DNA from 3 places in the Bacillus sp. UMB0893 genome. Region 2 is predicted to be linked to each of the others. Evidence: riboswitches for the same ligand, from Rfam matches in the RefSeq annotation. Region 2 holds a riboswitch; each other region holds the start of a gene.
What was found. Region 2 has a riboswitch for S-adenosylmethionine ahead of mtnW (2,3-diketo-5-methylthiopentyl-1-phosphate enolase). Riboswitches for the same ligand answer to the same signal wherever they lie in the genome.
Positions count from the first base shown of each region.

Region 1: linked by a shared signal. The riboswitch ahead of CYJ36_RS00175 (bifunctional homocysteine S-methyltransferase/methylenetetrahydrofolate reductase) and the one ahead of mtnW (2,3-diketo-5-methylthiopentyl-1-phosphate enolase) in region 2 are both predicted to bind S-adenosylmethionine.
Region 3: linked by a shared signal. The riboswitch ahead of CYJ36_RS14495 (methionine ABC transporter ATP-binding protein) and the one ahead of mtnW (2,3-diketo-5-methylthiopentyl-1-phosphate enolase) in region 2 are both predicted to bind S-adenosylmethionine.

Region 1 covers NZ_PKLB01000001.1:36,346-46,220, reverse strand. Annotated here, with positions in the region: gene CYJ36_RS00185 (CvfB family protein) at 1-836, opposite strand, end outside; gene CYJ36_RS23450 (hypothetical protein) at 1,026-1,163, opposite strand; gene CYJ36_RS00180 (YajQ family cyclic di-GMP-binding protein) at 1,336-1,827, shown strand; SAM riboswitch class I at 1,935-2,066, shown strand; gene CYJ36_RS00175 (bifunctional homocysteine S-methyltransferase/methylenetetrahydrofolate reductase) at 2,147-4,000, shown strand; gene metH (methionine synthase) at 3,993-7,412, shown strand; gene CYJ36_RS00165 (SDR family oxidoreductase) at 7,764-8,633, shown strand; gene CYJ36_RS00160 (hypothetical protein) at 8,774-8,965, shown strand; gene CYJ36_RS00155 (YjcZ family sporulation protein) at 9,130-9,258, shown strand; gene CYJ36_RS00150 (manganese-dependent inorganic pyrophosphatase) at 9,620-9,875, opposite strand, start outside.
Region 2 covers NZ_PKLB01000001.1:550,317-560,191, reverse strand. Annotated here, with positions in the region: gene CYJ36_RS02860 (ATP-binding protein) at 1-949, shown strand, start outside; gene CYJ36_RS02855 (aldo/keto reductase family protein) at 1,060-2,007, opposite strand; gene CYJ36_RS02850 (ZIP family metal transporter) at 2,294-3,025, shown strand; gene CYJ36_RS02845 (aspartyl-phosphate phosphatase Spo0E family protein) at 3,086-3,334, opposite strand; gene CYJ36_RS02840 (catalase-related domain-containing protein) at 3,574-3,975, opposite strand; gene cbpA (cyclic di-AMP binding protein CbpA) at 4,188-4,841, opposite strand; gene CYJ36_RS02830 (hypothetical protein) at 5,105-5,290, shown strand; gene CYJ36_RS02825 (1,2-dihydroxy-3-keto-5-methylthiopentene dioxygenase) at 5,369-5,902, opposite strand; gene CYJ36_RS02820 (methylthioribulose 1-phosphate dehydratase) at 5,920-6,558, opposite strand; gene CYJ36_RS02815 (2-hydroxy-3-keto-5-methylthiopentenyl-1-phosphate phosphatase) at 6,555-7,217, opposite strand; gene mtnW (2,3-diketo-5-methylthiopentyl-1-phosphate enolase) at 7,214-8,452, opposite strand; SAM riboswitch class I at 8,534-8,642, opposite strand; gene CYJ36_RS02805 (pyridoxal phosphate-dependent aminotransferase) at 8,879-9,875, opposite strand, start outside.
Region 3 covers NZ_PKLB01000006.1:166,804-176,678, reverse strand. Annotated here, with positions in the region: gene CYJ36_RS14510 (AAA family ATPase) at 1-86, opposite strand, end outside; gene CYJ36_RS14505 (alpha/beta hydrolase) at 129-905, opposite strand; SAM riboswitch class I at 977-1,085, opposite strand; gene CYJ36_RS14500 (DUF4395 domain-containing protein) at 1,947-2,366, shown strand; SAM riboswitch class I at 2,429-2,541, shown strand; SAM riboswitch class I at 2,624-2,733, shown strand; gene CYJ36_RS14495 (methionine ABC transporter ATP-binding protein) at 2,900-3,931, shown strand; gene CYJ36_RS14490 (methionine ABC transporter permease) at 3,921-4,571, shown strand; gene CYJ36_RS14485 (MetQ/NlpA family ABC transporter substrate-binding protein) at 4,585-5,415, shown strand; gene CYJ36_RS14480 (M20 family metallopeptidase) at 5,472-6,677, shown strand; gene CYJ36_RS14475 (SDR family oxidoreductase) at 6,703-7,572, opposite strand; gene CYJ36_RS23710 (hypothetical protein) at 7,639-7,788, shown strand; gene CYJ36_RS14470 (MerR family transcriptional regulator) at 7,883-8,680, shown strand; gene CYJ36_RS14465 (RNA polymerase sigma factor) at 8,784-9,290, shown strand; gene CYJ36_RS14460 (hypothetical protein) at 9,280-9,846, shown strand.

The DNA.
Region 1 (9,875 bases), 510 kb from region 2:
TATGTCCAGCCGTCTTCCTGATAGACTTTTCCGGCCTTCATCAATGCTCCAATCGCCCGTTTGAATGCACCTTTGCTCATGTTAAAGCGTTCTTTAATATCTTCCGGATCGCTTTTATCAAAATATGGCATTGCTCCGCCTCTTGATTCCATGTAATCATAGAGCTGCTGAGCATCTGTGTCCAATGCTTCGTGCTTTCTCGGCAGCAGGGATACATTAATTGTGCCATCTTCCTTTACATCAATCACACGGCCAGTTACCAGCTCTCCTAAACGGGGCTCCCTTTTACGCTGAGAAGAGTGAATAAATCCTTTATAACCCTCTTCTGTAATGATATAAGAACCTGCAATAATCATTCTGTAGACCCTGCCAGATACGCTTTGATTGTTGGCTGCTCGATCTGCAGATACGATATTTTCCTGCATTACATCTTCTGTCGCAAGCTTCGTGAAGAACCTGCCATTTTTCGTGACTTTCAGAGAACAATAGAGCATGTCCCCTTCTTCTGGCCACACTTCTAAAAAGGCAGGCAGAATATCGTTTGCCACAAGCGCATCTTTTGATAAACCAATATCAACAAACGCTCCCATGTCCTCTCTGACACTAACAACCTCTACCCAATCGTAATGATCTTCAGTGATTTTTGGTTTTTTCATCGTTGCGGCAAGACGATCTTCATGGTCAACGACTAAGTATACCTCAACCTCATCCTTGCCTTCAATTGGTTCGGTGATTTCAGTTTTGTGCAGCAGCACACGGCTTTCCCCATCTGTTAAATAATAGCCATAATCTAGTTTTTCATCTATCGAAAGCGTCATAAACGTTCCTGGATTCATCAAATGGTATTCGTTCCTTTCTTTTATAGGGTGCTTCTAATTATATTTTGAAATTGCAGCGGCATTTTATGCGCCGACAAATTTGAGCGGTCCTACACCGCCAGACTGCTTTGTAACAACGGGTCCATTAATGAAGTTAAAATCGACTTTTTAGTCGAATCGTTGGCTAAACAGGCATTCCGCACTTCATTATTGGCCGGCTCCATCGCCCAACTCCTCGGTCACAACTGTGCTGCCGGTAAAGGCAAAACCGGACTTCTCAGGCAAATCCTTCTTTGCCTGTCTGGCTAAACAGGCGATTCTGTACTTCGTTTTGTCCGGCTCCATCGCCTAACCCCTCGGTCACAACGGTGCTGACGGTGAAGTCAAAACCGGACTTCTCCGTCAGCCCCTTTTGTGCCTTTCGGGGCTAAACAGGCGATTCCGCACTTCATTAGTTGTTATGCTCTGTTTATTCTACTATAATCTATAGATAATATAAACTTTTGGGAGGATTCTTATGGCGAAAGATAGTTCGTTTGATATTGTATCAAAGGTAGACATGCCTGAAGTGACAAATGCGATTACGATGACAATGAAGGAAATCGGCACGCGCTATGACTTCAAAGGCAGCAAAAGCAGCATTTCTTTGGAAAAAGAAGAGCTTGTATTAATTTCTGATGATGAGTTTAAAATGGATCAGTTAAAGGATGTCTTTATTTCTAAATTAATTAAGCGCAATGTAGCAACAAGAAATATTGATTACGGGAAAATTGAAGGTGCATCCGGCGGAACGATCAGGCAGCGTGCTAAGCTTGTTCAAGGAATTGATAAAGATAATGCAAAAAAGATTAATGCCATTATTAAAAACTCCGGATTGAAAGTAAAAACTCAAGTCCAGGACGATCAAGTACGTGTTACCGGAAAAAATAAGGATGATCTTCAGCAAGTGATTGCAGCTGTTCGGGGAGCGGATTTGCCGATTGATGTTCAATTCATAAATTTCCGTTAAAATTCCCCTTCTATTCAGAAAACTTTTACTTTTGTATTGAATCTCATCGAAAAAACATGTAAATTAGATATAATATCTTTTCACATGCAAAATTTCATATTTCAACATTCTTATCTAGAGAAGCTGAGGGACTGGCCCTTTGAAGCTTCAGCAACCTGGCATAATGAGAGGATCTGTAATCAGCAGAGAGCTCATTCCAAGGTGCTAATTCCAGCGATGCAACCATCGAACGATAAGAAGAAGTCCTGAACGTTCAAAAGTCTTCTTCTTGGAAGGCTTTTTTTGTTTTTCTTTCACTGTTTAGAGGAGGCTTGGAAGCATGACACTTTTAGAAGATTTAAAGAACAGGATCCTTATAGGCGACGGAGCCATGGGAACACTCCTATACTCACACGGAGTAGATCGATGTTTTGAGGAATTAAACCTGTCAAAGCCAGATGAAATATTAAATGTTCATAAGGCTTACATTGAAGCTGGCGCAGATGTGATTCAAACGAACACTTACGGAGCCAATTATATTAAATTATCAAGATATGGACTCGAAGATGACGTGAGATCCATCAATCGGCAGGCCGTTCAGATCGCAAAAAAAGCAGCCGCGAACAAGAAAGCTTATATTCTCGGAACCATTGGAGGGGTTCGTGCCTTCAAAAAAAGCGCTCATTCACTTGAGGAGATTAAACGGAACTTCCGAGAGCAGCTCTACCTTTTATTGAACGAAGAAGTAGAAGGACTATTGCTTGAAACTTATTATGATCTAGAAGAAATAAAAACAGTTTTAGAGATTGCCAGAAAAGAAACGAATATCCCAATAATCACGAATATTTCACTTCATGAAATTGGTGTTTTACAGGATGGAACCCCGCTTCATGAAGGCCTTCTTCAGCTAGAAGCACTTGGTGCAGATGTTGTTGGACTGAATTGCAGACTCGGCCCTTATCATATGCTTTCATCATTAGAAGAAATTCCGCTTCCTGATAAAGCTTATTTGTCCGTCTATCCGAACAGCAGCTTGCCGACTCTAGAAGAAGGCAGACTTGTCTACGGCTCAGGGGAAAAATATTTCGCCGAAAGTGCACTCGCTTTTCGAAATCAAGGAGCAAGACTGATTGGGGGATGCTGCGGCACGACACCAAAACATATTGGAGCAATGGCAAAAGCATTAAAAGGGCTTCCTCCTGTCACAGAAAAAAAGGTAAAAATACGGAAAGAAGAAATTTCTGTTACTTCTGCCGCTGAACGGAAATATCCTCCGCTGCAGGAAATGGTTAAAGAGAAACGTTCTTTGATTGTAGAACTTGATCCCCCAAAAAAACTTGGAATCGATAAGTTTTTAAAAGGGGCAAAAGCCTTGCAAACTGCCGGTATTGATGCTTTAACGCTTGCAGATAATTCACTTGCCTCACCGCGTATAAGCAACGTTGCTGTCGGCTCCATTGTCCAGCAGTCGCTAGGGCTTCGCTCACTGATTCATATCACCTGCCGTGACCGTAACCTAATCGGCCTGCAGTCACATTTAATGGGTCTTCATACGTTAGGTCTTACAGACGTGCTTGCCATTACAGGGGATCCATCGAAAATCGGTGATTTTCCAGGAGCTACATCAGTTTATGATCTTTCATCGTTTGATTTGATCAGCTTAATTAAACAATTTAATGACGGACTTTCCTATTCAGGAAAACCGCTTGGAGAAAAAACAAATTTCTCTGTTGCGGCAGCCTTTAATCCAAATGTGAAATATCTTGATAAAGCCGTGAAAAGACTAGAGAAGAAAATCGCGTGCGGAGCAGACTATTTTATTTCCCAGCCAATTTATTCAGAATCACAGCTGGTCGATGTTTACGAAGAAACGAAGCATCTTAAAGTGCCAATATATATAGGCATCATGCCGCTTACGAGCAGCCGGAATGCAGAGTTTATTCATAATGAAATTCCCGGCATCACATTATCAGACAGCATCAGAGAAACAATGGCTCAGGCAGGTGATGACCGCGCAAAAGCTTATCAGGAAGGATTAGCCATTGCTAAAAGGCTAATTGATGCTGCATTTGACTTATTTAATGGTATCTACTTAATCACACCATTTCTAAACTATGAATTAACAGTTGAACTGACAAACTACATCCATATGAAACAATCTGAGGTCAATGAAAGGAAGATTACGCATGTTTGATATAAAAAAGCAGCTAGAGAAAAAAATCCTCGTTCTTGATGGAGCGATGGGCACCATGATACAAGATGCAAATCTTTCTGCAGCTGATTTCGGCGGTGAAGAATATGATGGCTGCAATGAATACTTAACAATAACGGCACCAAATGTAATCGAATCGATTCATGAAGCTTACCTGGAAGCAAAAGCAGATATTATTGAAACCAATACATTTGGAGCAACCAAAATAGTCCTTGATGAGTATGATCTTGGTCATCTCTCGTTCGAATTAAATAAGAAAGCAGCAGAAATCGCAAAAAAAGCAGCAGAAAAATATTCAACAGAAGAATGGCCGCGTTATGTTGCAGGCTCAATGGGACCAACGACCAAAACGCTCTCTGTAACCGGCGGTGCTACGTTTGAAGAACTGATTCAGAATTACGAGGAACAGACGCTTGGTCTGCTTGCCGGCGGTGTTGATTTGCTTTTGCTCGAAACAAGTCAGGATTTATTGAATGTAAAAGCAGGTTTTCTCGGAATCAAACGAGCCTTTGATAATGCAGGAAAAGAAGTTCCGCTGATGATTTCTGGAACAATCGAGCCAATGGGAACAACACTCGCAGGTCAGGATATTGAGGCCTTTTTCATCTCCCTAGAGCATATGAAGCCATTATCTGTAGGACTTAACTGTGCAACAGGGCCTGAGTTTATGACTGATCACATCAGAACGTTATCAGGTATGGCACATACAGCTGTCAGCTGTTATCCGAATGCCGGTCTGCCTGATGAAGAAGGCAATTATCACGAATCACCGCGATCTCTTGCTCAAAAAGTGAAGGGATTTGCGGAACAGGGCTGGCTGAACATTGTCGGCGGCTGCTGCGGCACAACCCCTGCACACATCACTGCAATAGCGGATGCCGTTAGTGAGCTTCAGCCAAGGTCAGTGCCGGATCGTGACCCTGCCCATACTGTATCTGGAATAGACCCGCTTATCTATGATGATTCCATGCGTCCTCTCTTCGTAGGAGAACGGACAAATGTCATTGGCTCTAGAAAATTCAAGAGATTAATAGCCGAGCAGAAATTTGAAGAAGCTGCCGAAATAGCCCGTGCCCAAGTAAAAAATGGCGCCCATGTCATTGATATCTGTCTTGCAGACCCAGATCGCGAAGAATTAGAAGATATGGAAGCATTTATGAAAGAAGTCACGAAAAAAGTAAAAGCACCGCTTGTCATCGATTCAACGGATGAAAAAGTCATTGAAAAGGCGCTTGCTTATTCACAAGGGAAAGTGATCATCAATTCCATCAATCTAGAAGACGGTGAAGAGAGATTTGATGCAGTAGTCCCTCTCATTCACAAATACGGAGCAGCTGTTGTTGTCGGCACGATAGATGAAAAAGGAATGGCGCTGACGGCTGAACAAAAGGTTGATATTGCCGTCCGTTCCTTTGAATTATTGACAGAGAAGCATGGCTTACACCCATCTGATATCATATTTGATCCGCTCGTTTTCCCAGTTGGAACTGGAGATGCACAATATATTGGCTCAGCTGAAGAAACAATAAAAGGAATTCGGCTAATAAAAGAACGATTGCCGCATTGCTTAACCATTCTTGGTGTCAGCAATGTTTCATTCGGCCTCCCCCCCGTTGGCCGGGAAGTCCTGAATGCCGTGTATTTATACCATTGCACACAAGCAGGACTAGATTATGCCATCGTGAATACTGAAAAACTTGAGCGTTTTGCTTCAATTCCTAAAGAGGAAATTGAAATGGCAGAAACACTGCTTTTCAGCACAAATGACGAAACATTGGCAACGTTCACGAACCACTATAGAGGAAAAAAGAAAACCGCCAAAAAACCGGTTCAATCCTTGCCGTTAGAAGAACGTCTTGCTCAATACGTCGTTGAAGGAACAAAAGAAGGCCTGCTTGCAGATCTTGAGATTGCCTTAAAAGAGTACAACACACCTCTTGATATCATAAACGGTCCACTCATGAAAGGCATGGCAGAGGTTGGGGAGTTATTTAATACAAACCAGCTGATTGTAGCCGAAGTACTCCAAAGCGCAGAAGTTATGAAAGCTTCTGTCTCCTTTTTAGAGAAGTATATGGAGAAAAAGGATGACAGCGGCAAAGGCAAGATTCTGCTTGCAACCGTTAAAGGAGACGTTCATGATATTGGGAAAAATCTTGTCGACATTATTTTGAGCAACAATGGCTATAAGGTCGTGGACTTAGGCATTAAAGTGACACCTCAGGATCTGATTCTGGCAGTTAAAAAAGAAAATCCGGATATCGTTGGACTTTCGGGCCTTCTCGTTAAATCCGCACAGCAAATGGTACTGACCGCGCAGGATTTAAAGGAAGCTGAAATATCTGTGCCAATCATGGTTGGCGGAGCGGCTCTTTCGAGAAAATTTGCTGATGGCAAAATTGCTCCACAGTATAACGGTCCCGTTATTTATGCAAAAGACGCGATGGATGGATTATCACTGGCAAACAGAATCAGAGTGGATCCATCACAATTCAAGAAAAAAGAAGTTGTGCCTGACAGAGCTTCAATCAAGAAGACAACTCTGGCGGTAACAGAATTGCTCGAAAAAAGAGCCGAGCTCACACCTTCTCCTTATTTTCAGCCAGAGGATTGCAAGAGGCACATCCTTAAAGACATCGAGCTTACCCATTTGATTCCTTATATCAACATGCAAATGCTGATTGGCCATCATCTCGGATTAAAGGGAAAAGTGAAAGAGTTAATACGTAACAAAGATCCAAAAGCAATTGCTTTAAAAGAAACAATCGATGAGTTAATCATACAAGGACAAATAGAAAATTGGTTCCAGCCTGCTGCCGTTTATCAATTTTTCCCGGCAGAATCTGACGGAAACAAGCTGCATATTCTAGACCCTGAGACAGAAAAAATTATGCAGACATTTGAATTTCCTCGACAAACTAAGCTTCCGCATCGGAGTATTTCGGACTATATACGCCCAAAAGAAGAAGGTTCACAAAGAGATTATGTCTCCTTCTTTGCAGTAACAGCCGGTAAAAAAGTAAGGGAAATCGCAAATCAATTTAAAGAGCAAGGAGAATATTTGAAAAGCCATGTCGTACAGGCACTTGCGCTTGAGCTTGCAGAAGGGCTTGCAGAACGGACTCATCAGCTCATCCGCGATCAATGGGGCTTTCCTGATCCTCCTGATTTTACAATGGATCAGCGCTTTTCAGCCAAATATCAAGGTCAGCGCTTTTCATTCGGCTACCCAGCCTGTCCAAATTTAGATGATCAGGCTAAATTATTTGATCTTATTACTCCAGAAGACATTGGCATCAATCTCACAGAAGGATTTATGATGGAGCCTGAAGCTTCTGTTACAGCTATTGTCGTTGCCCACCCTGAAGCAAGGTATTTTAATGTTTTGAACTAAAACTTCGGTTTTGGTTCTTTTTTTATGGCCCTTTTCGTAAAGTTTGCTGCTTTTAGAAAAATGGTTAAAACCTTGAGTGATCTACGCTGCAGCCACTTGACTCCTGCGGGAAATAGAGGGAATGGGAGACCCCGAGGCTCCTATCCCTCCCTGCGGAAAGCAAGTGCCTGCAGCGGAAATCTATGGTAGAAATTTTTATCCCAAAACAACAATCAATGTGAAAACAGCCTTTTTTATTGAATTTTATGTTTCATCTCATTCAATCAGGGAATAAATACAACGTACATATTCAACATACTTATCCAGATTTTTCACCATACTAAGCCTGAATAACACATGGAGGGATGCAAGATGAGTCAAGATAGCCAAAATAAGCAGACGATGCCTGCACAGCATCAGGATGTTCAGCCAGGGCATGAAAATGTAATGAATCCGCAGCCGCAGTTTGATGCGCTTAACTATAAAGGCAGCGGGAAACTTCTTGATAAGGTGGCCATCATCACAGGAGGGGATTCAGGAATAGGGCGTGCGGTTGCTGTTCATTATGCAAAGGAAGGCGCCGATGTTGTTGTTTGTTATTTGAATGAACATGAGGATGCAAATGAAACAAAGCGGTTAGTTGAGCAGGAAGGACGTCAATGTCATCTGATGGCAGGCGATATTGGAGAGGAATCTTATTGCAGGCAAATCGTCTCCGAGACCGTTATTAAACTAGGGAAAATCGATATTCTAGTCAATAACGCTGCTGAGCAGCATCCGCAGGCTGGAATTGAGGAAATTTCAAAAGAGCAGCTTGAAAGGACATTTAAAACCAATATCTTCTCATTCTTTTATCTAACAAAAGCTGCTCTCCCTTATTTAAAGGAAGGAAGCAGCATCATTAATACGTCATCGATTACGGCATATGCAGGAAATGAACAGCTGATTGATTATTCTGCAACGAAAGGAGCCATTACAGCTTTTACACGCTCACTTTCCATGTCTCTGGTCAAAAAAGGAATCCGAGTAAACGGTGTGGCTCCCGGACCGATATGGACACCTCTAATCCCGTCTACTTTTGATGCTGAAAAGGTTTCTGAGTTTGGGGCAGATACTCCAATGGGACGTCCAGGTCAGCCGGAAGAACTTGCACCAAGCTATGTCTTCCTTGCAAGCCAAGATTCAACTTATATTACCGGCCAGATGATCCATGTGAACGGCGGAAAGATTATCAATGGCTAGAAACAAATCCCGAAACGCTTGAAGAATATTTCAAGCGTTTTTTTGATGAAAATTTTATGGCATGACTTTGAAAATGTGTTTTTAACTAATACATATTAGCAAACGGTTACATACAATAGAATTAGAGAGGAGGGAAACACATGGATCGATTGATTTTCTTATTTTTAGCAGGCATTATCGCTGGCTTTGCATTAATTAAAGTAGCAGGATTTTTAGGATTTTTAGCATTTTTAGCGCCTTTTGTAAAAATTGTTGGAGTTATAGCTATTTTAGTCTTTTCTTTAGTTCTTATCCTTAAAGGCTTTAAAAATTTATTTCATGGCCATAAGTAACTTATTGCATCCTAAGTAATAACCGGTGAATAAAATCGCCGGTTTTTTTATGCACTTTTCATTCCTATCTTATCTCAATAGAAATAGGCTAACATAATCTTAATCTTGGCATATCTTAACTTTGAGCTAACTTGATCATAAATGCTAAATAGGAGGAATTCATAATGAGTAAAGAAGGAACTTGCGGCGGAGGCTACAATAACAGTTTCGCGTTAATCATCGTATTGTTTATTTTGTTAATTATCATCGGTGCTTCTTTTGTTGGTGGAGCTGGATACGACGGCTACTGCTAAAGATTGCTTAAAACGGCTAACCTCCTGGTTATGCCGTTTTTTTATAACAAATACAAAAGTCATACCTGAACCTCTAGAATAAAACCACTAACAGCATGTTTCTAACTGCACTGGGTAATTTAACGCTATCTTACATGAATCCTGAACTAATTATATCCCGTCTTATTATCCCAAATGCGACTCTAACTATCTGCACTAGCCCTCTTATTATCCGGAAACCAGGTCTAACTACCTGAAAATTAGATCTTACTATCAGAGCTCCAATCCCCTGAAATAACGATTAAAAGCAACAATGCTAATGTACAAAAAAACGCATGGATTGTAAATATCCATGCGTTTCATAATGATTTAGCTATCTTTATTAAACTTCCGTGCTAGTTAAAATATCCGTAATAACAGGCACGATTTGTTTTTTGCGGGAGACTACGCCTTTTAAAAGAGCCATGTTATCTGCAAGCTTAACGCCGTATGCCTGTTCAACAGCACGTGTTTCGCGCCCAAGTGCCAGAGCAACTGAGTCATTAATTAAGATGTCTGTTACGACAAAGACGAAAAGATCCAATTCTTTTTCAGCAATGACAGAAGAGATCAATACTTCTATTTCTTCTTTATGAACC
Region 2 (9,875 bases):
GATTAGTCCTAATTTGCAAATAAAGGTCTTTAATGACAGCAATCATCTTCTCTTTACTACCGGCAAGGAATATGAAAATGAAATTGAACCAGTCCGTGTATATCTCGATCAAATCAGCTGGAAGCTTGAAGCCTTGCCAGAATCAATCTTAAGCCAAGAGGATGTCAAGGATATTATGATCTATATGATTATTACTTTTGGCGTCATGAACATCATTTTTATCCTTGTTCAAAATTTCCTCTTAAAGAGAAAAGCGCTGATTGAACAAAGCCAAAATGATGCTCAAAAAATTGAACTTGTGGGAACACTGGCAGCAAGTACAGCACATGAAATTAGAAACCCCCTGACAGGTATAAAAGGCTTCATTCAGCTGCTGAAGGAAAAATATAAAGACTCTGAAGATCAATTCTATTTTTCAGTCATCGATCAGGAAATCAAACGAATCAATGAAATTGTAAGTGAATTTTTATTGCTCGGAAAACCGACCGCTCATCATCATGCAGACCACGATTTAAACGAAATCGTGCTTGAGCTGTCTCCTCTTCTTGGGTCTGAGGCCAATCTGTATAACGTGGAACTCGATATAAAATTAAATAATGGATCGCTTCCAATTCACTGCACAAAAGATCATATCAAGCAGGTGCTGCTGAATTTAGCTAAAAATTCATTAGAAGCCATGGAGAAAAACGAAGGCTTTTTAACAATTGAGCTGACCAAGCAGGACGAAATGGCTGTCATAAAAGTGATCGACACCGGAAAAGGAATCTCAGAGGAATTGATTTCGAAAATATTCCATCCGTTTTTTACAATGAAAGATACCGGAACTAGCCTGGGTCTTGTCGTCTGCCAACGGATCATTTCAATGTACAAAGGAACCATTTCTATTAACAGTGTTCTGGAAAAAGGGACAGAGGTTACGATTACTCTTCCATTGGCTAAGCAAAGCTAATCACTGATCTATTTATATGTCTAAAAAAAAGAGAGAATGGGAAGCAGCAGCTTTCCACTCTCTCTTTTTGATTCTTCCCGAATCATGAAGTTTCTTTATGTACAAAATCATCAGCTCGTCAAAATTTCTTCAATTTTTTGCAATGCATTGTAGCCTAAAGCCACGTCTGATGCTTTTGCATTTTCGATGATTTGTTCAGGATGAGATGCCCCAACAAGTGTGCTTGCTACATTATGCTGTCTCAATGTCCATGCTAATGCAAGCTGAGCAAGTGTAATATCGTGTTCTTTTGCAAGCTGATCCAATAATTCCACTTTTCGGTTGACCATGTCATTCAGAATTTTTTTCATCCATGAATTCACGTTTTCACTTGATGCACGGCTGCCTTTTGGAATTAAGCCTTCTTTATACTTACCAGTTAGAATTCCTTGCGCAAGCGGCGACCAAACAACCTGAGACACTCCGGCATTTTCACACATCGGGATGATTTCTTCCTCAATATCACGATGAAGCATATTGTATTGCGGCTGATTGACAATAATGCGGTCAAGCAAATAGCGATCAGAAACAGTCATTGCTTCTTGAATTTGAGCTGCTGTCCACTCACTGACGCCTGCATACAAGATTTTCCCCTGACGAATGAGATCATCAATTGCTCTTAATGTTTCATCAAGCGGCGTTTCCTGATCATAGCGGTGACAGTAGAATATATCTACATACTCAAGCTCCATGCGTTTTAAACTTGCATGAACCTGTTCCATAATATGCTTTCTTGAAAGTCCCTTATCATTAGGGCCCTCACCCATTGGCCAGAACGCTTTTGTCGTTATTACATACGAATCTCTTGGAAAAGATTTAAGAGCCCTTGACATAACGATTTCCGCTTTCCCCCGCTCATACACATTGGCACTGTCGAAAAAATTTATGCCAGCTTCATACGCCTTATGAATAATCTCTGTTGCTGACTGCTCATCGACTGTTTTCCCAAAAGTCAGCCAGCTTCCAAGACTGATCTCGCTAACCTTTAAACCCGAACGTCCAAGACGACGATAATGCATCCCTATTCCCCCCTGTTGTACGTGATGAAATTCTCTGTCTTAAACTTATCAGAAATTTCAAATATCGTAAAGATTGAGACTGTCACTTCTTTCGACACAATTCGACATTCACAGTCTTAAATCCTTATTTAAGGCTAATAAACAGGGATAAATAGAAAAGATGTTGAAAAATATGACCTCATTTGACGAAAATAAATACGAGAGTATCAAATCCCTATCTTTTTCACTATCCAATCAGCTATAATATGCCTAATACATAATAAGTGGGACGAAAAGGAGTATCGTTATGATCGAGGTTTTAACAGGCAGTACGTTATCTGCCCTATCAACGGGTTTAGGAGCGCTGCCAATTCTATTTCTTCAAAAAACGATCACCCATAGGTGGAGAGACATTTTACTTGCATTTACAGCTGGAATTATGATGGCAGCTTCTATGATGAGTCTGCTGCCAGAGGCGCTGAAGCAAGGCGGTATCCTTGAAGTGAGCATCGGTCTTTTTCTCGGAGTGCTCGTTTTAACAACACTTGAAAAAAACATTCCCCACATTGATCTTGAACATTCGCGGTATGGGATTGAATTTGATGAAAAAGCATTGCTTATTATTGCAGCGATTACACTTCATAATCTTCCCGAAGGATTATCTGTCGGGGTAAGCTATGCGTCCGACCAAAGCGAGACTGGAAATTTAATCGCTTTTGCAATTGGGCTGCAGAACGCACCTGAAGGTTTTCTGGTTGCCCTTTTCCTCATCAATCAAAATATAGGCAAATATAAAGCTCTTTTCATTGCTACATTGACCGGGGCAGTCGAAATCATTACTTCTATACTTGGTTATTATTTAACGTCATACATAGAAAACCTTGTCCCTTACGGTTTATCTTTCGCAGCAGGTGCCATGCTTTTCATCATTTATAAAGAACTGATTCCGGAAAGCCACGGAGATGGCAATGAGCGAAATGCAACATATTCATTTATTATCGGGATTTTATTCATGATTCTATTAATTGAAAGTATTTAAATAAGAGCCTTCCTGTCCAAATAAAAAACCCAATACCGAGCTGTATTGGGTTTTTGCTTTTTATATAATTAGTCCATCCCCTGCTGTCCACTTTTTCATTGACTCTATAAATTGCAGAAAAGCAGGATTTGTCTTATTTTCCTCTTCAAAAAGAAGCTGCTGATACTTATTTAACAGCATGTCCAATTCCTGACTGCACTGTACGGCGCCAACACTTGTATATCCGCCAGTTTTAGCGGTGTCAATCATTTCCTTGCGCTTCAAATCAATGCTTGCCAATAATTGGGACTTGCTAACTTCCGTTGTCATTTTCTTCCCTCCGTATCATCTTGAGTATCTATTATTGGGAATAAATATACTCGTAAATTATTACAGATTCTTCTAAACATGTAAATAGATTAGCAATATTCGACATTCTTTTTACCTTATTTCATGACAATTTTGTTAAATTTATTGTAATTTATCTCTTTTTACCCCTTTTTTTCCCTATTAAAACTAAAAATAGCTATTAACTTTCATAAAAAATGTAAAAAGATCCCTATTTTAAGTTAATCATTAAAATAAAGGTCTTTTATTTTGTCTGTAAGGATCTGCTTCATGTCCCATTTTTTGTGCCTTGTCCGCCGCTCGATCAGCATCATCAGTGCTAGTATGATTCCTCTTTTGTTTGCCATGGCTTTTGCAAGGCTTTCAGATATACGTCTTCCATAATCCTTATCTGCGTGTGTAAAATGTTCAATCATTTTTTCCTGAATATGAGGCTGACAAACTTTAAGAGCCTCTGTAAGATTTGAGATCAGTTCTTCCTTTTCCCATTCTTCAAAGGACCGATACGTGTCTCCTGCCTGTCCTGTATCATTTGGACGTTCAATTTTTCCCCGTACTAATTTTTCATTATAATGAGGTTCGTGCACCTTGCCGACTTGCTCTGCTTCTTTTAATCCTCCCAATACAGGGGCTCGTAATTGACGTGCGGATTCTGCCCTGATGCGATGTCCACTTTGTATTCCATCTGTCCGCCCTGCTGATTAGTTGCGACCCGTTTTTTTGGAGCATTAATCGGCAGCTGTATGTCCAATATAAATACGTCTAAACAATTATCATTACCACAAAAAAAGCAGATCGAATGATTCGATTCTGCTTTTAAAACGTTAACTAAATGTTATTTTGCGAGCGCTTTTTCGCCCGTGTTTACTTTATCTACAGATGTCACCCGGAATTCTTTGCCTTCCAGCTTTTTAATGATTTTGTTCAGTTTTTTCTCAGATACTTCGTGAGAAAGGTTGATGATGATTCTTCTTAAATATGTATCTCCATTATCCAATGTAAGCAATCCTTCGATGTTTACATCTTTAATTGTTGATACAAGATCTTTGATGGCGCCTTTATGCTCTTTTGTACCAACTGTCAGGATGTAGCCGCCTGTTTTCAATCCGAATGAGTCCTCAAGGACATCCATGACATTTCCATGTGTGATAATGCCTGAAAATTCCTCTTTCTCATTAAGGACAGCTAAAAATGGAAGTCTTCTGATTGTAAGGAACGTCTTAAAAAATGAATCTTCTTCATACATAAACGCATCCTGATCTTGAATTAAATCTTCGATTGAATCTTCATCTTTTCCTTGCTTTTCCACATAATGATCAAGCAGATCGACTTTATAAATGAGACCTGCAAATACGGTGCCATTCTCTTTTAAAACAGGAATGCTCCGATATCCTGACTCCTTCAGCAGCTCATATGCTTCTTTTACTGTGCTATCTGCCTTACAATACCTGACATCCTCTTTCTTGACGAAATTGTAGCGAATCTTCATCTTTACAAGCCTCCCTTAATTGCTTATTTATTGTTGAAAATTTACCATACAATCCGCATAGAGTAAAGAAAATTTAAATAATTTTGATTTTAAACGTAAGTTTCAATAAAGATAAAAAATTGGAAAATTATCGGAAGAAAAGTAGCAAATGAGGTTGTATCAGGATTGATAGTAACTTTCCAGGATTTGTCTCACTTCCGGTAAATTTGGTCGATTGGCCGGATTATGGATTCGTCGGGAATAATTGAGGAATCGGCCGGATTATGAGTTTCGGCCGGAATAATCGAAGTATTGGCCGGATTATGCTGGTTTTTGGCCGGAATAATCCAGGAATCGGCCGGATTATGGGTTTCCGCCAGAATAATCCAGGAATCGGCCGGATTATGGGTTTCCGCCAGAATAATCCAGGAATCGGCCGTGTTGAATTTCAGCCCGATAAAATAATATAAAAATTTGTTTTACTGATAAAACACCAATTTAAACGGATAAATCCCCTTTGCCATCCAGGCAAAGGGGATTTTCAAACATTAAGCTTGCTGCTCTTCTTTTTCGTAAATTGGCACCCAGCCTTCAGCTGTCACAAAGATGCGGACTGCAACGACTTTGCGGTCTTGCTGCAGCGTGAAGTAGTGGCGGATGTTTGGCGGGACTGAAATTAAATCGCCAGGATTTAGTTCAACATCAAAGAACGAGCCATCTTTTCCCTGAATAATGAAAATTCCATGTCCGTTTACGATAAAACGGACTTCATCATCTGTATGATGATGCTCTTGCTGAAAGTTTTTTAATAATTGATCAAGGTTTGGAGTGCTGTCTGACAGCGAGATCACGTCCTGCGCTTTATAGCCGCGGCGTTCTGAGATATCAGCAATTTCATCTTTGTATACTTGCAGGATTTCTTCTTTTTGTTCATCAGAAAGCTTGAAATTCTCTCTTAAACTCTCTGGGAGCTTTTCAATATCCCAATATTCATAAATAACCTCTTGCGACTCCAGGAAAGCTGCTACTTCTTTTTGATCTGAAATTCTTTCATTTGTCCCTTGTAAACGAATCGTTGCCATTCCAATTCCTCCTATTTTTAAGCTTTTAATGAGAGCGATTTGACTTGCTTTAAAGATAATAATTTCAAATGATAGGAAAATAAAAATTCACAAGCCTCGAGCACTTTTTTTGCTTCAAATGCATCTTTTCCCCATGCGGTAATGCCGTGATTCCTAATTAGGACAGCTCCTGAATCCTTCTTCACGTACTGTCCGAAATCATTTGCGAGTGTCGGGATATGCGCTGCATTCTCAATTATGGGTATGTGCCATTCCGCGTCTTCTTCCCACAGTCCAAACGCTTTAATGATTTCCTGTCCTTTAAATGTAATCCCTCCATCATCGCCGTAAAGCTCGGAGATGACATTGTTGTCGGTTGTATGTACATGAAGGCTGCAGCCAGCATTTGTACGGTTATATATTTCCACGTGAAGAAGTGTTTCAGCAGAAGGCTTTTGATTGGTTTCTTCAAGAGGAGCTCCTTCCCCGTCTACCAGCAAAAAATCCTCATCTGTTTCAAGCCGCTTGTCTTTTCCGCTGGATGTTACTAAAAAAGAGAGGGGTTCGGCATTTACTTTAATCGCTAAGTTCCCGCTCGTACCCGGAAACCAATCACGCTGTGAAAGCTCACGTTTGACAGCAGCAAGCTCGCTCCACCTCTGTTTTAAAATACTCATGAAACCGCCACCTGCCTTTCTTTCAATCCTTCTATGACGTCAAAAAACGTTTTAAATTCCTGATGAGGAAGTTCCAGCGACTTGCATTTTTCCAGAAGAAAATCCCTTGCAAACACAAAGTCTGCGAGTTTAGATGCTTCTAAATCTGTAACAGAGTCACCGATTACGATCACCTCTTGATGCGGGTCAGCAAGCTTTCTGATCAAACTAGGCTTACAGCAGCCGCAATCATTGCTGCAATGCGCATCGCATGAATTTGGCCATAAAATTTCAATCGTTTCACCGCTGAAATCAGCTTTATTGCAATATACCCGATCATGATCAACAAGCCCATTCAATAATGGATGAACAAAAAAATCGATTCCTCCGCTTACGATATATAGAGGGATATCTTTTTCCTTCGTAAATTGCACAAATTCACGAAATCCATCACGAATTTGGGCGGTAAACAGCAGGTATTGAATCATCTCGTATTTCAGCTCAGAAGGAATCAGCTGAAACATTTTCCCTACTCCATCCCTTACAGAAATCTGCTGACTTAACACATCGTCCTTAAGACTGTTCCACTCAGAAGGAGCAAACTTCTTCATAAGGGCGATGATATTGTCATTATTCGTAATCGTTCCGTCAAAATCGCAAATAATGACAGGCTTGTTCATCGGCTCACCTCCACCTGCCCCCACAGATCCAATGCGATTTGCAAATCTGTATCTGTTTTTGCTTTTTCAGATAAAGAAACTCCATGCAAGGCAGCATCAATTGCTGCACGGAATGCTTTTCCTCCGCCGGCAGCCCCATTTGGATGGCCATGAACACCGCCGCCTGCGTTGATGATGCTATCAAGCCCAAAATCCTGAATCAAGATGGGCACAAGTCCGGGATGAATTCCTGCAGAAGGCACCGGGAAGGTTTCTTTCAGCTCTTCTTTTCCTTTACATGCAGCACTAATCGCAAGTGCAGCATCTCTGTCAAGCGCAACACTTCCATACGGTGAAGGAAACAAGGAAAAATCTGCCCCGCTGTATCTCAGCAATTTTCCCAGTAAAAGAGAATGCGAGATTCCATATAGATTTGATGATGCCAAGGCACCGCTTACAGCAGGATGTGCCATAATTGGAATACCAATGTCTCTATCCTCGGCTAAGCTTTGAAGTACATCCAGTCCGTATGCAAATACGTTAAACAGCAACGCGTCTGCTCCAAGGTCTGCTGCACGCTTCGCTTTTTCTTTTAACTCATACGTTCTGCCGGATAAATGTACGGCATACATCGACCGATGACCGGTCTGCTCATAGACCTCTCTTAAAACTTCTCTCCCGGCTGTTATGCGACCTTCAAATGGCGTTAATTCATTTTCAAAAAGGATTTCATCATCCTTAACCAAATCGACTCCGCCAAGCACCTGGTCTCTAAGCTGATCCTTCAGGAAATTCAGATCACGTCCGATCACACCTTTAAAAATGCTCATCAGCAATGGTCTGTCAAAAACTCCAAGCTTTTCCCGGATCCCTTTAATCCCAAATTTCGGCCCTTGAAAAGAAGAAAGAATATCATCTGAAAAATCTAAATCAAGGAGCTTCACTTCACCGTCAAGAGAAAGCTTGCCGAATACGGTAGAGAGAATTGCCGGCAGATCATGCGTAAAGTTAACACCTGGATAAAAAATCTTAATCAAGCCTTTTTTAACACGTTTGCCTAAGTAGGCATCTGTCTTTTCATCGGATTCAATTTCTTCAACTGAGATGACCCTTCCTTTATGCTGCTGCAATTGAACTTGTGTCAGTTTAGGAAGGTCTGTCCATGACCCAACCGTTAAACCGAGAGCAATTCCGTCTGCTCTTTTTTCTAAATTTTTTTCATCATGGATTAGATATGTCGCTGTCATTCCGCTCATGTCTGTACCTTCCTTCCATAACAATATAAAAAGGCCCCTTTTCCGCTAACTGAAAAGAGACCTTATCTAACATGGCTAAGATCCTTATCTATCAGCGAATGCTGCAAGATTTAGCACCGTGCTTAAACCAAAGTTTAAGTCGGTTGCCGGGCTTCATCGGGCTAGTCCCTCCACCTGCTCTTGATAAGAATGGCTTATTTAAGTAATTTTGGATAGTAAAAATAGTTCACATGGATGTTAAGCTTCAGCGCCTTTCTCCTCTGTCAGAACGGCTCCGCCAATGAAGTCAAACCCGGACTTTTCCGTCTGATCCTTATCTGCCATGCCTGCGCTGACCAAGGAGCTTCCGCTTTTCCTGTATGTTCTGAATTTTACATGAAATTAATTTGGATTATGACAGCTTTTTTTTTGACTGTCAACTCTAATTTAAAATAGATTCAACGATTTTATTCTTTCAGCTGCTTCTCTTAATCTGTCTTCTGACGTTAACAGACCAGCCCTGACGTACCCTTCTCCAAATCTCCCAAACCCGATGCCTGGAGCCACACAAACATGTGCGTGCTCAAGCAGGTAATCAGCAAAGGATTCAGAAGTAAAGCCTTCTGGAACCGGCAGCCATACAAAAAACGATCCTGGCGGCGCTTCTACCTTCCAGCCGATTTCGTTTAATGCTGTAATGAAAACACGACGGCGGCTCTCGTAACGATCTACTAATTCTTCTACACAAGTTTGTGATTCCAGGAGGGCAGCAGCAGCCGCTTCCTGAATGGCGCTGAATACGCTGACAAACATATGATCCTGCAGCAGATTAATAGCTTCAATCACACTTTCATTTCCGATCGCAAAGCCAATTCTCCAGCCTGCCATATTATACGTTTTTGAGAGTGTGTAGATCTCAATCCCTGTCTCTTTAGCACCTTCGGCTTCTAAATAGCTGACAGGTTTTTTTCCGTCAAATCCAATGGCTCCATAGGCAAAATCGTGAACGACACAAATGTCATTTTCTTTTGCAAACGCAACCGTTTCATCAAAAAATTCCTTTGTGGCAACAGCACCCGTCGGATTGTTCGGATAATTTAAAAACATAAGCTTTGCCTGATGTTTCATGTCATCTGAAATTTGTCCGTAATCCGGAAGAAACTCGTTTTCTTTCAAAAGGGGCATAAATTCCATCTTAGCCCGCGAAAGCTCTACTCCAGACCAATAATCGGGATACCCGGGATCCGGCACCAGCACTAAATCATCTGGATCTAATAAACATTGCGGAATTTCTACAAGCCCTGCTTTTCCCCCAAACAAAATGGCAACCTCTTTGTCTGGATCTAGGCTGACACCATACTCCCTCTCGTAAAATCGCACGATGGCTTCTTTTAGAAATTTCTGTCCGCGAAACGGTGAATACTTGTGATAGTTTGGATTTTCA
Region 3 (9,875 bases), on a different contig from region 2:
AAATTGGAAATGGCAGGAATGGAAAATGGATATTCTTTAATTGAAGGTACTTCTTCTTTGATTAATCGAATTGATTTTAAGAACATTTTATCACCTGTTCTTAGTTTAACAGGAATTATAGCTGCAAGTCATCGGCTTACAGGAATTTCAATTTCCGGATGACAGCACATGCGAATATAATCTGCTGTTTGATTCGCAATAATCTCTTTATCGTAATCCATCGAAGCTACATGATAGGAATTTGTCAGACTGATGATTTGTTTCATTGGGGAAGAAACGGACTCAAAAAGAAAATCAGAGCTTTCCGGCGGAACGACATGATCTTCCTCAGATTTAAAAATAAGAATGGGACATTCTACATCGGCAATTTTTGATTTTGTGAATGTAATCAAGCCTAATAGCTTTTTAACAGCAGTGATAGGAACAGCTGAGTAAGTAATTTCTTCAATTCCCTCCGCTTTTATATCTGGTTTTCCTTCAGGTATGAAGCGCGGCTCTGTCTTATCCCGAAAAAACTCATATCCAGGTACGTCCAAGGCTGCATTAATCGTTATAACGCCGCTAATTTCCTTATGTTTGCCCGCTAATTGAACAGCAAGCGTTCCACCCATGGATTGACCGGCAATAAATACGTTCTTGCAGACTTTTTTCAGCTTTAAATAAGCCTTTTCCAGATCTTCAAACCAATCCAAATAACAGCAATTTTCAAGTTCTTCAGCATGTGTTCCGTGGCCCTTTAGCCTGGGAGCAAGGACAGTAAAACCTTTATCAGCAAGCAATTTGCCAAGTTCCCCGACACTTTGAGGCGTTCCGACAAATCCGTGGCACAGTAAAATTCCAATCTCATTGCCTTTATGAAAAAAACTTTCTGCACCAGGCAGAACAGGGAATATCGTTTTACTCATCTTTCGTTCCTCCAATTCAAGCAATTATAAAAGAAAACCCTCTCTTCCATTGGCAATAAAGAGAGGGTTTTTCTTTATCAACCAAAGCGCGATGCTTTGCTGGTGGGAGCACCTTTTCCGTTCTTACGGTGGTTGCTGTGAAGTCATGGAGCCAGATCTCTCGTTCACTCTTGATAATTTATTTAATTCTGATTGGTTTAGTTGGTTTTAATGATCTTATCACGAGCAGCTTTTAACTGTCAATAGATTATGTGAAAGCGGAAAGCCCGAGAATTTAGTACTTCAATTTGTCGTTTTGGATCAGTGAAAATGGAGAGCTGATTTAGTTAGCTCATCATCCAGAAGAAAGTGCACCAAAGTGGGTGTTTGGTGCACAAAGAGTGCTCTTCAACCATAAGAAAGTGCGTCAAACTGGAGATTGCCGCACAAAGTTAGCTCATCATCCAGAAGAAATTGCGCCAAACCGGAGTTTGCCGCAGAAAGTTAGCTCACCATCCAGAGGAAAGTGCACCAACCGTAGTTTGCCGCACAAAGTTAGCGCATCATCTAGAAGAAAGTGCGCCAAACCGGAGTTTGTCGCACAAAGTTAGCTCATCATCCAGAAGAAAGTGCGCCAAACAGGAGTTTGCCGCAGAAAGTTAGCTCACCATCCAGAGGAAAGTGCGTCAAACCGGAGTTTGCAGCACAAAGTTAGCTCATCATCCAAAAGAAAGTGCGCCAAACCGGAGTTTGCCGCAGAAAGTTAGCTCACCATCCAGAGGAAAGTGCGCCAAATGGAGTTTGTCGCACAAAGTTAGCTCATCATCCAGAAGAAAGTGCGTCAAACCGGAGTTTGCCGCACAAAGTTAGCTCCCCATCCAGAAGAAAATGCGCCAAACAGGGGTTTGCAGCAATTTAGTACCCTAATATGGCATTTTGTGGCCGAGGAGTACCTCATTCATGCATTTTTAGGGCAGTGAAATCGCCCCTGAAGCATTTATCTTCACAAATGACAAAAACAGGAGTAAGATACTTATATTCCAATCAGACAGGTGGGGTTTTATGAAAACAATTCCTAAACCTCTTGTATTAACAAATCAATGGTTTATTGTTTTATCCGTTGCGGCAACCTGGATATCAGGTTTGGGGTGGATTCTTCTTATCCCTCTTATTGCAGGCATTATGGGTCTTCTTTTTAAATTTAATCCGGTTATGAAAACGGCGAAATTGTTTTTGAAGAAGCCTATGTCAGAATATATTCCAGAGGATTTTGATCAGCAGCAGTTTAACCAGGCAATTGCAGTTATTTGCCTTAGTCTTGGATTCATTGGCTACGTTCTTAACTGGATGATCCTTGCATACATTTTTACAGCAATGGTCGCTCTCGCTGCATTCATCGCCATTTTAGGTTTTTGTATTGGCTGCTTTATTCGGTTCCAGTGGCAGCAATATCGTCATCGGAAACTTTCAAAGCAGGCTTAAAAAAAGTGTTGACTTTCTGAAAATACGAGAGTAAAGTAAGACTCACATCGAAAATATGAAACTTCTTATCACGAGAGGTGGAGGGATTTGGCCCTTTGATACCTCGGCAGCAGACTCAGATTTAATGAGAACTGTGCCAACTCCAACAAGCGTGATTTTGCTTGAGAGATAAGAAGAGTGAACGGTCTATTTCTTATGATCATTACCTCTTCTTGGCTTTCAGGAAGAGGTTTTTTATTTTCCTTGACTAAATAGATTTCTTATCCAGAGAAGCGGAGGGACTGGCCTGATGATGCTTCGGCAGCGGACTTTTTAAAAAGTACTGTGCCAATTCCAGCAAGCTGAATATAAGCTTGGGAGATAAGAAGAGACCTGGTAATTCGTTATGAATTCATGCCCTCTTCTTGTCGGATAGAAGAGGGCATTTTTTATGGTCTATTATAGGTGTTTTTACAAATTGAACCTGTTTTCACTGCCAAATCATACGAACTCAAAAAAAGAACAAGCACATAAATATCAGGGGAGGAATCGAAATGATTCAATTTAAAGGCGTTAAGAAGGTGTATAACAGCGGAGGAAAAGAGATTCGGGCTCTTGATGGCATTGATCTTCATGTCGGGCAGGGAGACATATACGGGGTCATCGGTTTCAGCGGCGCAGGCAAAAGTACGCTGATCCGGACAGTAAATTTATTAGAGCGCCCAAGCTCAGGAAATATAATTGTTGACAATCAGGACTTAACCGCTCTTTCTCAAAAGGAAGTACGCCAAGTCAAACGTAAAATAGGAATGGTCTTTCAGCATTTCAATTTATTAAATTCAAAAACCGTATTTGCGAATGTTGCAATGCCGCTTCTTCTTGCAAATGCATCGCAAAAAGTAATCAAAGAAAGAGTAACTGAATTATTGTCTTTTGTCGGCTTGGAGGACAAAGCCAATCAATATCCAGACCAATTATCAGGGGGACAAAAGCAGCGGGTTGGCATAGCAAGAGCACTTGCAACTCAGCCTTCGATTCTGTTATGTGATGAAGCAACATCTGCACTTGATCCGCAAACAACAGGTTCCATCCTTCAGCTACTAAAGAAAATTAATCAGGAATACAAAATTACGATCTTGATGATTACGCATGAAATGTCAGTCATCAGAGAGGTTTGCAATAAGGTTGCTGTGATTGAGGCCGGGAAAATCATCGAGTCAGGCTCCGTTTTTGATGTTTTCTCAAATCCGCAAACAAAAACTGCTTCTAACTTTGTCAGCTCCGTTCTAAACGATAGCATTCCAGAGTCTGTTTTGAAACTAGTGCAGGAGGAGAATAGTCAGGGCCAAATATTTAAAATTAATTTTGTTGGAAAATCATCGGGACAGCCGCTGCTTTCTCAAATTGCAAAGCGATTTGACCTTGATATCAATGTTTTGTTTGGAAACATCACAGAGCTTCAGGGCATCCCATTTGGGCATTTGATTGTTGAACTGCAGGGATCAGAAAGTGAAATTAAACGGGCCTTATTAGTTATGAATCAGGAAAATGTCACAGTGAAAGAGGTGAATGCACATGCTAGTTGATTCACAGCAAATTATTGATGCACTTATAGAAACACTTGCGATGACAGGGTTTTCATTGCTTTTTTCAACCTTAATCGGGCTGCCGCTTGGTGTCTTGCTTGTCATTACGCGCAAAGGGCATTTGTGGGAAAATAAAATCCTTTTTAATATCTTGAACGGGGTCGTAAATCTTTTCCGCTCAGTCCCTTTTATTATTTTGATGGTAGCCATTGTACCACTGACAAGATTGATAGTGGGAACTTCAATCGGTACAGCTGCAGCTGTTGTTCCGCTTGTTTTTTATGCAGGACCTTATATTGCAAGACTGATAGAGAACTCATTATTAGAAGTGGATCCGGGTGTCATTGAGGCTGCAGAAGCGATGGGTGCAACCCCAAACCAAATCATCTTTAAATTCATCGTTCCAGAAGCTTTAAGCTCACTTGTACTAAGTCTGACAATCGCGACGGTTGGTCTTGTCGGAGCATCAGCAATGGCAGGTGCTGTCGGCGGCGGCGGACTCGGCGATCTGGCGATTACATACGGCTATCAGCGCTTTGATACAGTCGTCATGATTATTACCGTTGCCATTCTCGTCATCCTTGTTCAGGGACTTCAGTCATCAGGAAACTTATTATCTAAAAAAATCAGAAGACGCTAAGGAGAGAATCAGAATGAAAAAATTCATCATATTAGGACTAATTCTTGTATTAGGAGCTTTTGCAGCAGGCTGCGGAAATAAAACAGCAAACGGCAAAGAAGAAGTAAATGTGAAAATTGGCGTAAGCGGATCAGACAACCGCATTTGGGATTTCGTTGCAAAGAAAGCCGAAAAAGAAGGCATTAACATTGAAATTGTCACGTTCTCAGATTACGTTCAGCCAAACCTGGCACTTGCTGAAGGAGAGCTTGATGCGAATGCCTTCCAAACGATTTCTTACTTTAACGCCTTCAAAAAGGAGCATAACATTGATCTTTCCCCCATCGGTACGACTGTAATTGCACCACTTGGTCTTTATTCTGAAAAATATAAATCAATTAAAGAGATTCCTGAAGGCGGAAAGATTGCTGTTCCAAACGAAGCGACAAATATGGGCAGAGCATTCCTGCTGCTTCAAGATGCAGGATTGATTGAACTTCCGAAAGACTTTGATGGTAATGGTTCATTGGACAAAATTGTTTCAAATCCGAAGAATTTAAAAATTGTCCCTGTAGTAGCAGGCCAAACTCCGCGTGTATTGCCTGATGTTGCAGGTTCTATTATCAACAATGGCATTGCAGTAGACGCAGGATTTAACCCTGTAAAAGACTCGATTTTCCATGAAGATGACACAGCTACACCTTATATCAACATTATTGCGGCACGTACAGAAGATAAAAACCGCAAAGAATTAAAACGAATTGTCGAGCTATATCAGGAAGAGGATACAGCCAAATTTATTGAAAAAGAATATGACGGAAGCACAATTCCTACTTTTGTTCCGCTTAGCAAAATTGGAGAGTAAACAAAATGGGGTCTGACCCCGCTTCAGTAAAGTGTTAAATCAAAGGAGGCCCCGGCATGAGTATAGTTGTTGAAACATTGAAGGAACAAATCATATCTAATGTGGAAGAAAATGAAAGCAAGTATCTTCAAATCAGCCACTCGATTCATGAAAATCCTGAGATTGGAAATGAAGAGTTTTTCGCATCAAAGCTGCTTGCAGATTTACTTCATTCTGAGGGATTCAGCGTTGAACGAGGAGTAGCAGGCCATGAAACGGCTTTTCTCGCCCGGAAAAAATCTTCTGTCAAAAATGGACCGGTCATAGCTTTTTTAGCGGAATACGATGCACTGCCTGGGTTAGGCCACGCTTGCGGGCATAACATTATCGGCACAACCAGTGCCTCAGCAGCCATTGCTTTAAGCAAAGTTATCGAAGAAACAGGGGGAGAGATTGTTGTCCTCGGAACTCCAGCTGAAGAAGGCGGTCCAAACGGAAGTGCGAAGGGCAGCTTTGTAAAACATGGTCTTTTAGAAGGAATTGATGCAGCATTAATGGTGCATCCTGCTAATGCTACAAGGATAACCGGCAATTCTCTCGCAGTTGATCCACTCGACTTTGAATTTATCGGCAAGCCTGCACATGCAGCGGCAGCTCCCCATCATGGGATCAATGCATTAGACGCTGTTATCCAGCTTTTCAATGGGATTAATGCTTTGCGGCAGCATGTGACAAATGATGTGAAAATTCACGGCATCATTACACATGGCGGCGATGCACCGAACATTGTACCTGAATATGCAAAAGCCCGTTTTTATATACGGGCCGCTACCCGTAAAAAATGCAATGAAGTGACAGAACGTGTAAAAGCAATTGCACAAGGTTCAGCACTTGCGACAGGTGCAAAACTTAATGTTATCGCCTTTCAGAATGAAGTGGATAATCTGGTTTTGAACCGGACGTTTGATGAGGTGTTCAAACATGAGCTTGAGGACCTTGGCGAAAGTGTTGAAACAAGTGAACGTGATGGACTCGGATCCACTGATGCCGGAAATATCAGCCAGGTTGTGCCAACGATCCATCCTTATATTAAAATCGGTCCGGAAAGTTTAATTGGCCATACAGACGAATTCAGGGAAGCAGCAAAATCTAAGCAAGGTGATGAAGCTCTCTTACTTGGTGCAAAAGGACTTGCGCTCACTGGATTAAGGCTGCTTACGGATGAAGCAGTATTGCGTGAAATTAAGGTTGAGTTTGAGGGACGCAAAACCCTTGAAGCTTAATACACGTCTTAAATGAAAGAACCCGTCAACATTCGGGTTCTTTCTGCTTTTTAGGAAGCAGTTTGCGAATAATCACAGATTCCCAAATTCTCCAAGGAAGGACTCTTTTCAAGGATAGTGATAACCAAACTCCTTTTCCTACGGTATATCTTAACTTTGTCTCTTCTTTTTTTTTACATATCTTCTTGATCAGATCTATCACTTCCATCGGATCTCCAAGCTTTTCTCTGCCCCGTTCAAGCTCTTCTTCAATACCGGTCATGTATTCATAATATGGAGAGTCTTCTATCATTGAAAGCGGGGAAACTCTTTTTCCTGATGTCCAAATGTTTGTAGAAAATGAGCCTGGTTCGATTAAAATAACATCAATACCGAATGGCTTTACTTCAAGGCGCAAGCTTTCACTGAAGCCTTCAAGTGCATGCTTTGAAGAAACATAGGGTGATAGACCTGGAAATCCAATTAATCCGCTAATGCTGCTCATGTTGATGATCTTGCCGCTGCGCTGTGATCGCATAATAGGAAGTACAGCCTGTGTAACAGCTATCACGCCAAAGAAGTTTGTTTCAAATTGTTCGCGATATTCATCGACAGTGATTTCTTCCCCGAACCCCCCAAATGCAAAGCCGGCGTTATTAATTAGAATGTCAATTTTTCCTGATTCATTAAGATACTGTTTAAGTGCATGAATAGAATCAGCAGACGTTACGTCCAGGTGAAGAAGAGTCACATTTTCATCTAAGCCATCATTCCTCACTATCTCCTTAAAGTCAGCAGCTTTTTCCATATTTCTCATTGTGGCGATTACGTGATATCCTGTTTTTGCAAGCTTATGTGCAGCAAGCATTCCAAATCCGCTCGACGCACCGGTAATTAGCACCGTCTTATTAGACATTCGGTTTCTCCTTTAATGAAAGTTTAGAATCTATCATTATTATAAGGGCTATCTTTAAAAAGAAGAATGACAAAACATGTGGTGAAGATATGGTTTATCAATCCTGACCGTGCATTGCCGACCTTGGGCGGAATGTTTTTGGGTGCTCAATTACAATGCTGGCATGGGTTTGATTATTGGACTTTATTAAAAATAAAACCATCACTGACAGACTGAGGATTCTCGTCTGTTTTTTATTTCATTCTAGTCTTGACCCTCCTGTGCAGGGGATGGTTTATTATGAAAAAGAACAGAAATCCGGAGGTTGTTCATGTATCGTATTGGCGAATTTTCTAAAATAACGAACTTAACGGTAAAAACATTGAGATACTACGATGAAGAAGGGATTCTACGACCGGCAGTAAGAGATGAAGATACGGGCTACCGGTTTTATGATGCAAGAGACTATGAAAAAGCACAGCTTATTCATCTCTTAAAAACGCTGGAATTCAGCATTGCTGAAATAAAAGATGTTCTGAATCAACATGAGGACGATCTCGATCTCAGTTATTTTATTAAAGAGAAAAAAGAAATGCTGGAAGAAAAGATCAGTCATTTAATAAGTGTTCAAAAGAAAATGGAGGCTTACTTGCTGCCAGAAAAAGGAGATCAGAAGATGAATTATGAGGTAAAAATAAAAGAAACACAGCCGATTAAGGCTGCTTCGCTTCGCTACAGAGGAAAGTATGAGGAAACAGGACACTACCTTGGACAGCTATTTAAAAAGGTTAAGTTTAAAGCGAATGGAAAGCCGTTTAGCTTATATTATGATGCGGATTTTAAGGATTTCGGTGCAGACATTGAAGTGTGCATTCCCGTAAAGTCAGAGGTAAGCGGCAAAGATGTGAAAACTAGGACACTTCCAGAAAGAAAAGTCCTATCAGCCACTCATATTGGTCCATATGAAACCATCTCAAATGCTTATAAAGCATTAACAGATTATGCAAAGGAAAATGAAATTGAATATGAAGTGCCATTCCGAGAAATATATCATAAAACGCCCGGAGTGATTCTAAAGGGAAATCCAAATAAATATGAAACAGAAATACAATTCTTAATAAAGCATTAATCCGTAACATTCAGTCTAAAAAAAGACTGAATTTTTTTCTTTTAAGTGAGAGAATTAGGAAAAAACATCGTCTAATTAGTAAAAGCATCAAAGGGGTGGGTGAATGAACGAACATCATAGAGCAGTAGAGCGTTTGTTTACAGATTATGGTGATGATATTTATCATTTTCTTGTTTACTACAAGGGAACACATGATGTTGAAGATGATGTACAGGAGGTTTTTTTGCGCGCTTTGAAAGGCAGCTTCCGGGGTGAGTCTCATCCGAAAACATGGCTGATCAGCATTGCTAGAAGAATCGTCATCGATCAAAGAAGAAAAATGAGATTTTTTCCATGGCAGCCTATTTTGCATACACAGAAAACTCCGGATGACATTCTGCTTGAAAATGAAGAACTGAAAACTATTTACAATTCCATACATGAGCTAAAAAAAGAATATAGGGATGTAGTCATGCTGAGAATGATTTCTGAACTTTCAGTGGAAGAAACGTCAGAGGTGCTTGGCTGGTCAAAGGAAAAAGTGAGCAGGACATATTACAGGGCGCTTAAGAAATTAAATCAAACGTTACAGGCTCCATTAAAGGGAGGAGGGGCAGAACTTGAATCCTGAGAATCTTAACTTTCCGAAAAAAATATTATCAGACGTTCAGAGAACTAAAATCAGCAAGGTTTTGGCGGAAAAACAATCTGGTGTTTCGATGTCTGTCTGGCACCGAATGTTCCAGCTTTCCGTTACGTTGATTTTCTTAATAGGGATAGGCTTATTTGCTTCCTATTTTATTAACCAGGATGCCGGGGGAAGATCTGCGAATGAAGGCATGCCATATAAAATAAAGCTTCCAGGCAATGTGACGCTTGAGAACGCCGGAAGAAATGAGATGGTTTTTAAACAAGGTGATCGTGTTGTGGGCGGTATTATGCCGAGCTCAATAGAAGAAAAGGAAACCCTTGAGAGCGGCCCTGGAATTTTTGAAAAAAGAGAAGTAACCGAATTGAAATACCCTGCTGTGAGAATTCTTGAGCATGTGAAAACGATGACTGCTACGCAAACGTATCATTATTTTGTTGAAGTAGATGAAAAAACTATGGTTAGAGTGTACTTTCATACTCCATATGTAACAGAAGAACCAGCAGCTGCAGCCATGCGTACATTTGAAGTGAATTGATAAAGAATATTAGGATAGCAGATTGGATG